4 regions of the Lysinibacillus sp. A4 genome follow, and region 4 is predicted to be linked to each of the others. Evidence: riboswitches for the same ligand, from Rfam matches in the RefSeq annotation. Region 4 holds a riboswitch; each other region holds the start of a gene.
What was found. Region 4 has a riboswitch for cobalamin ahead of NY607_RS18420 (glutaredoxin family protein). Riboswitches for the same ligand answer to the same signal wherever they lie in the genome.

Region 1 (3,610 bases), on a different contig from region 4:
AGCATTATGCAGAAGTTCATTTATTAATGGAGCCAAATCCACGTGGAACAGGTAATACCTTCACCAATGCCTGTCATGCCGATCATTTATCTGTAGGCAATCAGCGCCTTGTTGAAAAGCATCTGTTTGAGCGTGACCATCATGGGCTACTGACAGGCTTCCCTGTAACAGATATTCATTTTACACTTCTAACAGGTCGCGGGCACAATGAACATACATCGGGGGGAGATTTCCGTGAAGCCAGTTTCCGTGCCCTGCGTCAGGGGCTGGAGCAGGCACAAAATGTCCTACTTGAACCCTATTATCGCTTTAAAATGAAAGCTTCAAATGACTTTATCGGTCGTATGATGACTGATATTCAGCAAGCAGCAGGCACGTTCGATGACCCGATTTTATCCGAAACGGATGTTATCCTAACAGGTCGTGCACCTGTTGCCACTTTAATGAGCTACAGTACAACCTTTGCCGCCTATACAAATGGGAAAGGTGCACTCACACTCCAATTTGATGGCTATGATGTGTGCCATAATACAGAGGATGTGATTGCACAGATTGGCTATGATAAAAATGCCGATCTTGAGTATAGTTCCTCTAGTATCTTTTGTGCAAAGGGCAAAGGATATTCGGTTCCATGGCAAGAAGCACAGGCAGCCATGCATTGCCTGTAGGATGGGATGAGCCTGCTCGCTTCGGGTATTTCCGCGGGTATTTCTTTCTTGGGCATAAATATATCTCTACCCTGCCATAAGATATTACAAGCCCTCCAAAAAATGGAGGGCTTGTTTTTATAGTGCACTGACAGCTTTCTTTGTTGGATTGTCCAACAAATATGCGGGTTCAACTATTACATAGTCATGCTTGTTCGTAAAATCAATTAGTACCTTACCAGGTTGACTTTTTAATAGTTGTAGATGATCAATTAATTGCAGTAAAAGCTCGTGACCGTTGCCACGTGGATGCCAGTTGAAATGATAATCATTTAACGCTTGCACCGCTTCAATAAATTGGGCATATTCCTGCTGCACAAATGCAATGAGTTTGTCATGATGAGATGCTAAATCATATAAATATGTTTCGTAAAAGCGCATGACAATCGAGCATAATAAGTCATTGACACGAGCGGCACTTAAAACAGGCTTTGGCTCCAATGATAGACGGTCGAGGTTGGGCTTTGCGCGTGTAGAATCAATGCGCGTAATTAAGTGATACGCTTCTCCGTTGACCTCATAGACAATCGGATTGGTCGGCATGTACATCATAAAACTATTCGTCTTTGTTTTTAGTTCATCTGCTATGGCTGCTTTCGCTAAAAGATGACCGTCCACATCCCCATTTTGTATCCAAATAATTTCTTTATTATATAAGATTTGCTCAAAGAAGCGATCATTACGAATCAGCTTCGTTGCTAATAATTGATCGATCAGAGACTCGACCACCATTCTTGTTTTCGCTTTCTTGGCAACTTCTGTGCGTGGTTGCTTACAAATGTTCAGATCTTCATAAGGCGTTTCCAACGTTGTCGTTACATGAATATTTGTCATACGTGCATCCCCTTTGCGTACATATTTTCAAAACAAAAAGGACTCCCTACTTTTGAGGAAATCCTTCATTTTATCTTCTTTCATCATACAATGCCAAACAAACCCTAAGTATGTGTGAACGAGTTCGATTGTGAACCCTTTCATTTACTATGGGCGTTTGACGTACTGTGACGAACAGAGCATTCTGTTTTGTCAACATGCCACCTCCTATTCCTCGTAGGTTTATGGTGTGTACTCGTAACAGGCAGGTATCCTGACTCATGATCATCGCTTCTTTTCTCCTTCCCGTCCAAAGACAGTGGATACTGAAAAGTCGCTCACATTTACAGTTGCGGGACAGTGTCGGATTCGCACCGACTTCCCTTTTAAGCAAATTGCACGCAATTTACACCTATTACTACACGCTATTCAGTTGTCATAGGAATGAGTATATGCACATTCCTATTAGATTACTAAAATCAATTGTAAAGTAGTGTTTTTCTAAAGTCAAATATCACAATATTTTCCAAACTACTAATCATCCTTGCTTTTCGTGCCTGATTGTTTTCTGAAAATTATGGGAGGATATAAAAACGGTGAACTCAGTATTTTTAATCTTTCAATGACTCTATAATAAAAGATAGTGCGCACTACTAATAGTGAAAGGATGAAAGATATGAAAGCAAGTCAACAATTAGTGACGAGTAATTTAGAGGAAAAAATGAAACTATTTACTCAAGCTGTTTCTGGACAAATTATAGAGGAAGCTCATTTTGTCATAGCCAATACAAATATTCCAACTGATACATTTAATTTGCTAGTAGTGAAATCGCCTATGATTCATAAGGAAAATCATCTTAAACAAAGGATTAATCATTTCATTGTTAATAAACTTCCTTTCAACACGTGGGTGGATGCCAACTATCTAAGCGATGATTGGCTACAGCTGATAAAAGACTGCAATTTACAGGAAGCTGAACGAAATATGATGATGAAGCTTGACCATACACTTCACACAGGTCCACGAATTTCCAATCATCTTACCATCACAGAAGTAAGCAACAAGGAAGAGCTTCTACAATATAAGGAAGTTTTTCTAAGTTTATTTGGAGAAACAGCAGAAAGAGAAGCATTAGAAACTTATTTTCATAAATTCTCACAGGAAAAGTTAGCATCAAATGCTCGAATGTTTATTGGCTGTTTAAAGGAAATACCTATCGCTACGGGATTATTAATAGACAGTAAACATAGCTATGGGATTTATGATATGATGACAAAAGATGCGTATAGGGGCAAGGGGTATGGCAGTGAGATGTTTCAATTCCTACTCAGTCAAACAATTGATAAGCGAAAGCCCGTAGTCTTACAGGCATCAGAGGATGGAAAGAATATATACAAACGCTTCGGGTTTAAAGAAGTTGGAGAAATGATTGTCTTTGAATAAGACTTCGGCAAGGCGTTCTTATTTACGCTTATCAGTATTTTCGAGCCTACCGTAATCATGAAGCCGACTTAAAATCCCTTACGCCGTCCTCTTCTGGCACGACAAAAAAGCCTCGCATATTTGCGGGCTTTTGGTTGTGCACATGTACTATTAGCACCTTCATTACGTCCCCAACACATACTGTGCTAAGACGCTTTGCACCTTATAAATATTTGTCGCCTTATTGAAGTTTTTTTGAATCGGTAATGAACTGCCAGACACCCATATTTTGAGCTCTGCATCTAAATCAAATGTTCCAGCTGTTTCTACTGAAAAATGCACGATATTTTTATAGGGAATAGAATGATACTCCGTTTTCTTGCCAGTCACTCCTTGCTTATCGATGAGGATCAATCGTTTATTGGTAAAAATAAACGTGTCTCTAATAATTCTATAGGCGTTCTTGACTGTCTCATTTGGAATTAATAAATCATGGACCTCCTCCTGTAGTTTTTCTAAATTCACCTCACTTGCATTGCCGATCAATCCATCAAATAAGCCCACTATCTGTCCCCTTTCGCTCTCGTTTATTTAATGTATTACAAAGAAGTGAGGGCTACGACAGGAAATGGTGGTATTATTTTGCCTATTGAGGGGGTGAGTGGTT
Region 2 (3,610 bases), on a different contig from region 4:
ATTGCAGTAGTTCTTGCTCATTATACTGATGCTGAATAGCCTGAGCCATTCTTTCTACCATCGGACGTAAATGTATATTAGTATCTAAATAATCCTCCATGATAGTCTCCTCAGGTACATCTAAAGCTAGTAAAATAAGTGCTCCTCCAATACCCGTTCGGTCCTTACCAACTGCGCAATGATGGACAAGACCTAGATTATTAGGATTTTGAATCGTTTGCATTAACTCTTTAAATGAAAGATTGTTAAAAGGCATTTGTGCATAAAAATCCCGAAACATCTCAGGGCTTACCACTTTATAGAAATCTCTACCACCAGCATTGGTAGGCATTTCAAAAGCATGATTACCCTTCGCTGGGATTTGTATATATTGAGCATGCGAGAACACTGGGTTAGGATTATGATACGCCTCATTGTTATCGCGATAATCAAAAATGGTTTTAATCCCTAATGTTTCAAATAGCTCTTTATCTGCCAGTGTCATTTTTCCAAGAGCAGCTGAGCGGTAAAATAAACCTTTTTTTACCCTACGCCCATCTTTTGTCTTATATCCACCCATGTCTCGGAAATTATAGACTGCCTCAAATGGAATTACCTTTGTCTCTAATTGCTCCAATCACTACACCTCCTAAGATTATTAAGCATACTTACTTTTATTTTAAAGAACAAACTACATTAATTCCAATTTTCACGCTAGGTAATAATTTAAACCACATAAAAAATGCTAGCTGAATGGCTCACAGCTAGCATGGAAACATTTCTTATTTAAATAATTCGGGGTACACAGCTTTCGCTACTAATTCTACAGCTTCACCAATACGCGGACCAGGTCGATTAGAGATATCTGTATCGATGGACAATACCGCTTTGTTTTGAATAGCTGTCACAGTATTCCAACCATCTCGTTCAAGAATTTCTCCTATTGGATCTTCTGTATCGTTTACTGTTGTTAAAATAACATCTGGATTTTTCGCAATAACATCTTCCTCATTCACTTTTGCCCAGCTATTCAAGTCAGAAAAAACATTATTAACATTAGCTGCATCTAATATTTCTTGCTGGAAAGTGCTAGAGCCTGCTGTATATATGTCTGGCTTAGGGCTAACCTCTAAATAAACATTTTTCGGCGTTTTTACGTCCTTCACCTTCGTTTGTACTTCAGCAATTTTCGCCTTGATCTCTTCATTTAATTTATTTCCTATATCAGCAACATCCATCACAGCAGCAATTTGTTCGATATCTCCATAAACATCATCGAAAGTTGTCGCAGATTGAATAACAAACACTTTAATTCCTGCGTCCTCAAGCGGCTTTAGGGCATCCTTATCACCGATTGTATAAGCAATGACAACATCTGGCTTTAACGCTATAATTCTTTCACTGTTAAAGTTCGTAGTATCAGAGACACGTTCAATTTTTTGTGCTTCCTCTGGATAAGTATCGTACTCAGTTGCTCCTACAATTTTATCGCCAACACCTAAAGCAAACAAAATTTCAGTATTACTTGGTTGTAAAGATACAACTGTTTTTGGTACTTCTTTAAACTCTATTTCCACTCCACGGTCATCTGTCACTTTATAGCTTGTTTTCTCTGCGTGTTGTGTATCTTGCGAAGCATCTTTATTTTTTGTATCTTCAGCAGTGCCACAGCCTGCTAATACCAGTGCAAGTAAGAGCACTGATAGCCATTGGAAATTAAATACTTTCTTCATTGTTATTCTCCTTTTTCTTTTTCATTGGGTAGGATTTACTAATAAACGGTATTTCAGCTATTCCAGCTTGCTGATTCATAAAAACAGCCATGACAAAACATACATTAGCTAATAAACCAAGGTAATCGAAAAGAATAGCAGGAACCTCTCGTTCTTCTGATACTTTGTGTAAAGTACGATATGATTTTTTTGCTTCACTGCGACAAAGATGTAAGGCTGCAGCGGCCTCTGTTCCTTGAGGTAAAACAAAACTTTGAATCTCTTCCTTCACATGGCGAACGTAAAAATCATAACGCTCACTTAACCAAGATAAATCCTCTTCAGTTACTGCTAATTTCCCACGAACTGAGCCATTCACATGATACGCCATAGGTAACATAAGCAATAAATCCTCAGCAACGACTTGAACATCCTCTTTTTTTACCGCAGCTAATGCAACTCCTAGATGTGTTGTAAGGCTATCTGTTCGAATTTCAAAATCGACCGTTGAAGCTTTCTCACGCATAAATGGATAACAAGAATAACGGGCATCTTTTTTCACTTGCTTCCCCCCTATTTTCTATAATGAAAAATTCTTATTTGAAAGGCATAAAAAAGTCGCTCCTTTTTGCAAAGGAACGACAAAAATAACATAATGAGCCATCAAACTGGACAAAGCCTATGTATTTGCCGTATATCCTCCTAGCTTCCGAGAAGTTTTTATACGTTCAAATAAAGGTCGGTCTCCTGGCTTGTACAGTTCGTCACATGAAACGAATGTGTTATAAAGGACCTTCCCATCTTCTTTGAGATAGTGGTAAATCTTTATAATGGCTGCACTTACAGTTGCGGAAACAGCTCCGGTTTTTCACCGGATTCCCGATTATGCTAATTAGCACCTTTATTCTGCAAGAATATTTCATTTGTAAAGCAGTTTATCATATATGCTTCAGAAAAAATAGCTGTACTCAGTTTTAAAATATAGCAATGTTTCTACTTGAAGAGAAAACCCTAACAAATTTTTACATTATTAAGAAATTTACTATAATAGTGTTTCAATTGCTTTTTCAATATCGAGCTGTGAATCTGTTGGTTCAAAGCGTGAGACGGTCTTACCATTAGCATCTACTAGAAATTTTGTAAAGTTCCAGCGAATATTACGACCATCTAAAAAGCTTGGGGCAAGTTGAACAATTGCTTCTGCCAACATTTTCTCCTGCATACTTGCCTTCCCAAACTCTCGGTAATCCACTTCATGCTTTAAATAATTAAAGAGTGGATGGGTAGCCTCTCCATTTACCTGTACAAGCTCAAAAATCGGGAATGTGACCCCATAGTTTACCTTGCAGAGATGCTTAGTTTCCTCCCCATCTTCAGGATTTTGATGGCCAAATTGATCACAAGGGAATCCAAGAACTACAAAATTCTCTTTTCCATATTTATCATACATTTTCTGTAAGTCTTCAAATTGATATGTAAATCGGCATTGGTTTGCCGTGTTAACAATTAACATTGTTTTTCCACGATATGTTTCCATCGATAAAATTTCGCCATTAGGCTTCCGAACTAGATAATTATAAATGCTCATGCATAATCCCCTTTTTTCATTCATTATAGTTGACTATTCTACCGCTCATCAAAGAATTTGCACAAAAAAACACCACCTCGCTACTTTGAACGGATGGCTGACTTATACTTCTTTTTATATTTAGCATCTTGTTCTTCATTAATTAAACGATGGGCAATATCTAATAATTTCGAGTCATTTGTTTGATCATATAGCTTTTTAAATGACATAATAATATCCTGACGAATAAGAGATGGCTGTTTTTCATCTATACATGTTTGAAATCTTTTAGCTAGATACGATACAACCAAATCTCTTTGTACTGGACCCGCTTGTCCAATTTTCCAAATTG
Region 3 (3,610 bases), on a different contig from region 4:
TTTTTAACAGAACGTCAAGGAGGCTCTGACGTTGGTGCAAATGTGGTGGAGGCGAGAAAGGATGGCACTGCGTATCGTCTATATGGTGAAAAATACTTTGCATCCAATGCGGGCATGTGTGGTGTAGCGATGGTATTGGCACGACTAGAAAGTGCACCAGCAGGTTCCAAAGGCTTAACGTTGTTTGCAGTTCCTTGGCGTAAAGAAGATGGAACAACAAATCATCTACGTATTCGCCGACTGAAAGATAAGCTAGGCGTTCGGGCAGTTCCCTCTGGTGAGGTAGAATTTGATGGTGCTCTTGCCTACGTTGTAGGGGAGCAAAATAAAGGGATTTATTATATGCTAGAAGCACTAAATCTCTCCAGAATTTGTAATGCAGTCGCTTCAATTGGTATTATGCGTCGCGGCTTCTTAGAGGCGAAACATTATGTAAGCAATCGACATGCATTTGGCAAGCCCTTAACACAATACCCTATGATTCAGGATACTTTAGGGAAATTTGCAGCTAAGTTGCACGTGGAAGTAGCGACAGTTTTTGATCTTATTCAATTATACGATAAAGTGACAAGTGGACAGGGCACACAGCAAGATCTTATTATGAATCGTTTATATATTGCCATTATGAAAAAGGAAACGGCAGAGCAAGCTGTTCACTATGCTAGTGAGGCAATTGAATTACATGGAGGTAATGGCTATATAGAAGACTTTGTAACGCCTCGCTTATTAAGAGATGCGCAAGTATTGACGGTGTGGGAGGGGACGGCTAATATTTTGGCCTTGGAACTCATTCGTTTAGTAGATAAGTTTCATGCCCATGAACTGTTTGTACAGGAGATGGAGGAACGATTAGACAAATTAGCTAACAGTTCATTAGTACAAATTGTTAAAGAACAATTGGCGAATATGTCTGTGAAACTTCAAATTTTTAGCGCTTTAGACGAAGCAACGAAAACTTTTGAAGCAAAAGGTGTGGCGGAAAAAATGGCGCACCTTTATGAAAGTGTCATAGCGGTTGAGTGGGCACATAAATTTGGTGGGAAATATGAAAAACTAGCGGACATTTATTTAGAGCAGACATGGTCATTAAGAGAAATGGGTGCACAAATGAAAACAGTTCAATACTTTTCTGAAATTGTATAATGGCCGGGGAGTCGTCTTGAATGGAGGCGACTTCTTTCATTTTCATGTATAATGAAATCAACTGAATATTATAAAGGTTCTTTACTTAAGTAAAGTGAAAAGGGAAATCGGTGTAATTCCGATGCGGTCCCGCCACTGTAAGTGTGAGTTTTTTCAAATGATGCCACTGAAGATTTCGGGAAGGCTTGAAAAATCGCAAGTAGCACTAGCCAGGAGACCTGCCTTTATAACGACATGACAACCTACGAGGATAGGGTGGTGGATTTTGTATCAGTTTTTTTGGTGCGATTTTGCCCCCTCATCGATCAAAGATGAGGGGTTTTATTTTGATGTAGAATAAAGCGAAATGTCGCACGGATCAACGAAGGAGGATTCACATGAAGAAATTTTGGAAAATAGGATTATCAGCATTTTTAGCAGTAGGCTTGCTAGCTGCTTGTGGGCAGGAAGCAAAAGATAACAAGCCATCTAACGAGCAGCAAACACAGCAAAAAACAGCCCAGGTGGATGAAGCAACATTCCCAATGACGATAACAGATGCCCTTGGTAAGGACATTACACTTGAAGCACCTCCTGAGAAAATTGTTTCACTTATTCCGAGTAATACGGAAATCCTTTTTGGACTAGGTTTAAATGATGAAATAGTTGGTGTTACGGACAACGACGATTATCCGCCAGAGGCAGCTGAGAAGGATAAGGTTGGCGGTATGGAATACGATATTGAAAAAATTATTGCCTTAAAACCAGATATCGTTTTTTCACACGAATCTAGCATGTCTCTTTCAGAAGAGGCTATTGCACAGCTTGAATCAGCAGGTTTGAAAGTATTTGTTGTAAAAAATGCACAAGACTTTAATGAAACATATACAACAATTGAGCAACTGGGACGTGCTACAGGGAAATTACCAGAGGCAGAAAAAATTGTCGCGAATATGAAGGCAAAAGTAGAAGAAGTTTTGTCTAAAGTCAAGGATGTTGAACCCAAAAAAGTGTTAGTTGAAGCATCAGATGAGCCAGATATTTATACAGCTGGCAATGGTACATTTATGAACGCGATGCTTGAAATGATTAATGCAGAGAATGTAGCTGTAGATGGCGATAATTGGTATAAAATTGATGCAGAACAAATTATCGCAAAAAATCCAGATGTCATCGTGGTGACATATCATTATGTACCAGATATTTTAACGAAAATACCAAAACGTGCGGGCTTTGATACGATTAATGCCGTAAAAAATAATGCGATTGTGCAGGTAGATGAAAGTACGACAAGTCGTCAAGGGCCACGTTTAGCTGAAGGTCTAGAAGAATTAGCAAAAGCAATCTATCCTGAGGTATTTAAGTGAAAAACATAGCACTAGCCTATACATTAACATGTACGCTTCTTCTTATTAGCATCTGGTGTGGCGTAGCGATAGGCTCGGTTCATATTCCATTAGAAGTATTGTGGAATAAGGCGGTTGATGAAACAGCCGCCAATATCTTTTGGAAAATTCGTTTGCCTCGCGTGTTATTAGCGGGACTAGTAGGCGCATCTCTAGCTATTGCTGGAGCAGCTTTCCAAGGTTTATTAAAAAATCCATTAGCAGATCCATATACACTAGGGGTTTCATCAGGGGCTTCTGTTGGTGCTGTTTTAACGATCTTTTTTAGTATTTCTATACCTGTTGTCGGTTTGTATGCGCTGCCAACCTTTAGTATGATTGGTGCTATCATTACGATGGTAGTTGTTATGAGCTTTGCTAGACTCGTAGACCGCTCATTAAAAATGGAAACGTTGATATTAACAGGTGTTATTTTTAGTTCATTTTTAGGTTCCCTCATTTCATTAATGATTGCCTTATCTGGTGAAGAATTACGTCAGGTAATAGGCTGGCTACTTGGTTCTGTTTCGATGCGTGGTTGGCCATATGTCCAAATGATCATTCCATTTGTGATTGTAGGTTCAATAATGCTATGGACACAAAGACGAGAATTAAATGTCTTGTTGTATGGTGAAGAGCGAGCAAAACATTTAGGTGTTAATGTAAAGCGTAGTAAATATTTGATATTAGCAGGTGGCTCCATGCTAACTGGAGCAGCTGTAGCAGTTTCTGGCACAATTGGCTTTGTAGGATTAGTGGTGCCGCATATGACAAGGATGATTTGGGGTTCTGATCATCGCCACTTATTACCATTATCTTTTTTCAATGGTGCAACATTACTCATTATTTGCGACTTAGTAGCACGAACAATCATTGTGCCAAGAGAGCTACCAATTGGTGTCATTACGGCATTTATTGGAGCACCTGTTTTCTCCTATATTTTTTATAAGCAGCGAAGAAGCAAGGGGGTACGGGCATGATTGTTGTTGAACATCTATCAGGTGGCTATGAAGATGTACCAATCGTCAGGGACATTAGTTTTACTGTTGAAAAAGGAAAAATTCTTGGCATTCTAGGGCCGAATGGTAGCGGGAAATCCACAT
Region 4 (3,610 bases):
ATAGTTCATCGCTTCCATAAAGTGATCCATGAAATCAATGGAATCTTTTGAGCCGTACAGGATGCCTTCTGTCACGAGATGCCCATGGAGGTTCATACAGCCAAGCCCTACAGAATGCATTAATTGATTGGCTTTTGCAACAGACGGAACATTCTTAATGTGTGTCATTTGCGATACATTCGTTAATAGGTGCATGGCTGTATCGACTAATGCGCCGAAATCATTGACTTTACTTGCTGCATGGATATCGATGGAACCTAAGTTACACGATACATCTAATCCATAGTCATTTGGTTGATCCTGGTCCGTAATGATACTTGTCTCTTGTACTTGTAAGATTTCTGTACATAAATTGGACATTTTGACACGTCCAATATTTTTTAAAGGATGTACCTTATTGACATTATCATCAAAGATTTCAAACGGATAGCCTGATTCAAATTGTGCTTTTTTCACCTCTGTGTAAAGCTTTCGTGCATTTAAACGTTTAATTTTACGAATTTTAGGGTTATCAAGTAGCTCGTAGTACATGTCTGAAATAGAAATTTCAGACATACGTTTGCCATATTCTTTAAAAATATCATATGGGCTAAACAAAACAATATCCTTATCACGTTTCATCAGTTCGAAGAAAATACTAGGTATAATAATCCCTGTTGAAAGGGTAGCGAGGCGAATTTTATCATCAGCATTTGGTTTTTTTGATGAAATGAAATTTTCTACGTCTGCATGGAAAATATTTAGATAGACAACACCTGAGCCATTTCGTTGCCCTAACTGATTCGAATAACTGAAAGAATTTTCTAACAGTTTCGCTACTGGGATGACACCACTTGCACGATTTAATATCTCTTTAATTGGATCACCTAATGGACGTAAATCTGTTAAGTTGACCCCAACTCCACCACCAAGGCGTGATAGCTCTAAACAATAGCCAATATTTTCAGCAATACTATTCATGGAGTCATCCATTGATAATTTAAAGCAGCTGACTAATTCACCACGTGCTTTCTTACCACTATTTAAAGCAGTTGGTGTTGCAGGCTGATAGGCTTCCATCATTGCTTCGACAGAGCGTTCTGCTAAAGCCGTGTTTCCTTGAGCTAAATACAAAGCAATAATGACAATACGATCCTCATACTTTTCTAAGATCTCTTCCCCATCACGACTTTTCATAGCATAGCTATCGTAAAATTTGCTTGCGCTCATAAAGGATGGAAAGCGGAAATTATAATCATAGGCTTTCTTGTACAGCTTCTTAATAAATTCCATTTCGTACATGTCGATAAAGGCTTTCTCATAGTAGCCCTCATCAACTAAATAGCGGATTTTTTCTTCAATATCTATAAAATAACGCAAACGTACGTTAACATACTCTAAAAAGTAGCGGCGCGTAGCTTCACGGTCCTTTTCTAACTCCAGTAATCCAGTTGTACTATAACGATTCAGTACGTCATTATTAAGCTTTAAATAGGTTTTCATCTCATTACCCTCGTTTCATAAAACGTTTGTATTGCTTCGTAATCCGTTTGATTACCTCGTAAATCTAATTTCCTTACTAAGGGTACATGATAGGTAGCAGCGATTTTCTCACCAGCAGCACCAAATACATGATGACCGAAGTTACTATTACCACTGGCAACTACTCCTTTACAAAAATCCCTGTTTTTTTCTAAGAAACGTTGTACCTTTGCTGGAATGTCACCTAAACCATCTGTGTAGGTAATTAAGAGATATGGCTTGTTCAATCGCAATTCTTCCGAGAGCTCGATACATTCTGCCTTTAATTTGGATACAACATTTCGGACATTACCTGTACGACTCGCGTAAACAATCATAGGGCAATCAACTCAATTTGAGAAACAATTTCCTGAACATCTCCTATAAAAGTTTCATTCATCTCTAAAACAGGCACACTTAAAAAACCTGCGTCAATAATCGTTTGCTTTGCTTGTTCATCGTGATCGATGTTAACAATTTCAGCTTCAAGTCCTGCACGTTGTAGTTCAGATTTTACCCATAGGCATTTTGGACAAATTGTTTTCGTATAAAGTTTCATAGAAATCCCTCTTTTCATAAAATAAAAAAGCCTATCTCCTCTAGAGAGATAGGCTAAATGGAAACGTTAACATACCAAAAATACTGACGTTCCCATCTCTTAATCCCCGAAGAAATGATAAATTTGTTTTATAAAGGCAGGTCTCCTGGCTTTGCTTCATTCTCTGATTCCCTTCCCATGCCAATGCACAGTGGTTGTAATCATCGTCAGCTTCACAGTTGCGGGGACAGCGTCGGAATTGTACCGAACTTCCCTTTTAAACTACATGTAGTAGTACCTTTGTAAAACGAACACAATATATAGTTGTTGTTCAATAGTTTTAAGTGTACCATCCTTCAAATGAAAAGTAAATCAAGATTCTAAACTTCTTTATTTTTGGATTATTCAGTATTTTAAATTATGTAGTTCCAAATAGATTACCACTAAGCACTTATACCCAAATCAAAAATCTATTTTTAACGATGTACGTGATTTTCTATTAAAATGGATCTTGAATTCTAATTTGTAGTTTTAAGAAATCTTCTATTTTATGTACCATTGAAAATTAGTTGTCTCTATCGTAAGTCCTGAAATAATGATCATTACATTAATAAAGAGCATGCTTTTATCATAACATGCTCTTACCATTCTATCATTGGGATTATAGTCTAACCTTAACCTCAGTCCCGTCCTGAGCTTTGACATCGACTAGCACAAGTCCTTTATAATTTTGTAGTTCCTTGATAATCGGCTTTAGCATTTCTTTGTCGATGAGCGGAAAGGTAAAGTCTATTTTCTTTTTATCGAAGTATACCTTTGTCCACTTATTGGCTTGTTGCTGAATCCATTTAGAAGTTAAAATGGAGAGGACAATGGTTAGCACAGTATAGGGAACAGGGACGGTAAAGCGAACGTCTTTTGCTTTCACTTTTACATGCATCATTCGTCGCCTCTACTCAATGAAGACTGCAACGGAATCCCCGTTTGCTGATTTTATATCTACAATTTGTCCATCTAGTTCATTTTCAATTGCTTCAAGAAGAAGATTGATGTCGATATCTTTTACGTATTTTTCCGATTGCGGAATACTTGCAGCGATGCTGTGTCCTGCCATCAATACGGCTTTGACAAGTTTAATTGGTAAATTTACCGTGACATTATCATTTTCGGTGGATACAACACGGACCTTTAACGTTTTATCTAAATACTTTGTTTTTTCCACAAATTTATTCTCTGATTCTTCTTTCTGTTGTAGCACTTGAATCAGCTCTGATCCTTTATCCGCATCAATTTTGCCTTCTTGAATCATCGTTAACACTTTTGTAATTTCCTCTTTCATGGTCGTTCCTCCCTATTCGTCTTTTAAGAGCTTTATGGCTTCATCTGTTGTGATTTCGCCATTTTCCAGCATGCTTACAATTTTTTTCTCATCTACTTCATTTTTCTTCTTTTGAGCATAGCCAAGGGATGAAATAATATCATTTAGCTTGCCTCGAACTGTTGGATACGAAACCCCCAGTTCCTTTTCAACCTCTTTAATATTTCCTCGGCAGGTTAAAAATACTTCCACAA

Region 1: another riboswitch for cobalamin. It lies ahead of NY607_RS00175 (hypothetical protein); the one in region 4 lies ahead of NY607_RS18420 (glutaredoxin family protein).
Region 2: another riboswitch for cobalamin. It lies ahead of NY607_RS15490 (hypothetical protein); the one in region 4 lies ahead of NY607_RS18420 (glutaredoxin family protein).
Region 3: another riboswitch for cobalamin. It lies ahead of NY607_RS12660 (ABC transporter substrate-binding protein); the one in region 4 lies ahead of NY607_RS18420 (glutaredoxin family protein).

Annotation. Positions count from the first base shown of each region.
Region 1 covers NZ_JANWTB010000001.1:30,288-33,897, forward strand. The annotation lists gene NY607_RS00170 (elongation factor G) at 1-668, shown strand, start outside; gene NY607_RS00175 (hypothetical protein) at 786-1,541, opposite strand; cobalamin riboswitch at 1,768-1,951, opposite strand; gene NY607_RS00180 (GNAT family N-acetyltransferase) at 2,197-2,964, shown strand; gene NY607_RS00185 (PH domain-containing protein) at 3,127-3,507, opposite strand; gene NY607_RS00190 (hypothetical protein) at 3,609-3,610, shown strand, end outside.
Region 2 covers NZ_JANWTB010000007.1:105,609-109,218, forward strand. The annotation lists gene NY607_RS15480 (tyrosine-protein phosphatase) at 1-616, opposite strand, end outside; gene NY607_RS15485 (ABC transporter substrate-binding protein) at 762-1,712, opposite strand; gene NY607_RS15490 (hypothetical protein) at 1,696-2,253, opposite strand; cobalamin riboswitch at 2,412-2,609, opposite strand; gene NY607_RS15495 (glutathione peroxidase) at 2,734-3,279, opposite strand; gene NY607_RS15500 (hypothetical protein) at 3,360-3,610, opposite strand, start outside.
Region 3 covers NZ_JANWTB010000005.1:306,193-309,802, forward strand. The annotation lists gene NY607_RS12655 (acyl-CoA dehydrogenase family protein) at 1-1,143, shown strand, start outside; cobalamin riboswitch at 1,201-1,383, shown strand; gene NY607_RS12660 (ABC transporter substrate-binding protein) at 1,521-2,489, shown strand; gene NY607_RS12665 (FecCD family ABC transporter permease) at 2,486-3,487, shown strand; gene NY607_RS12670 (adenosylcobinamide amidohydrolase) at 3,484-3,610, shown strand, end outside.
Region 4 covers NZ_JANWTB010000010.1:21,874-25,483, forward strand. The annotation lists gene nrdE (class 1b ribonucleoside-diphosphate reductase subunit alpha) at 1-1,482, opposite strand, end outside; gene nrdI (class Ib ribonucleoside-diphosphate reductase assembly flavoprotein NrdI) at 1,479-1,838, opposite strand; gene NY607_RS18420 (glutaredoxin family protein) at 1,835-2,059, opposite strand; cobalamin riboswitch at 2,178-2,355, opposite strand; gene NY607_RS18425 (hypothetical protein) at 2,700-2,981, opposite strand; gene NY607_RS18430 (SHOCT-like domain-containing protein) at 2,991-3,377, opposite strand; gene NY607_RS18435 (DUF2089 domain-containing protein) at 3,390-3,610, opposite strand, start outside.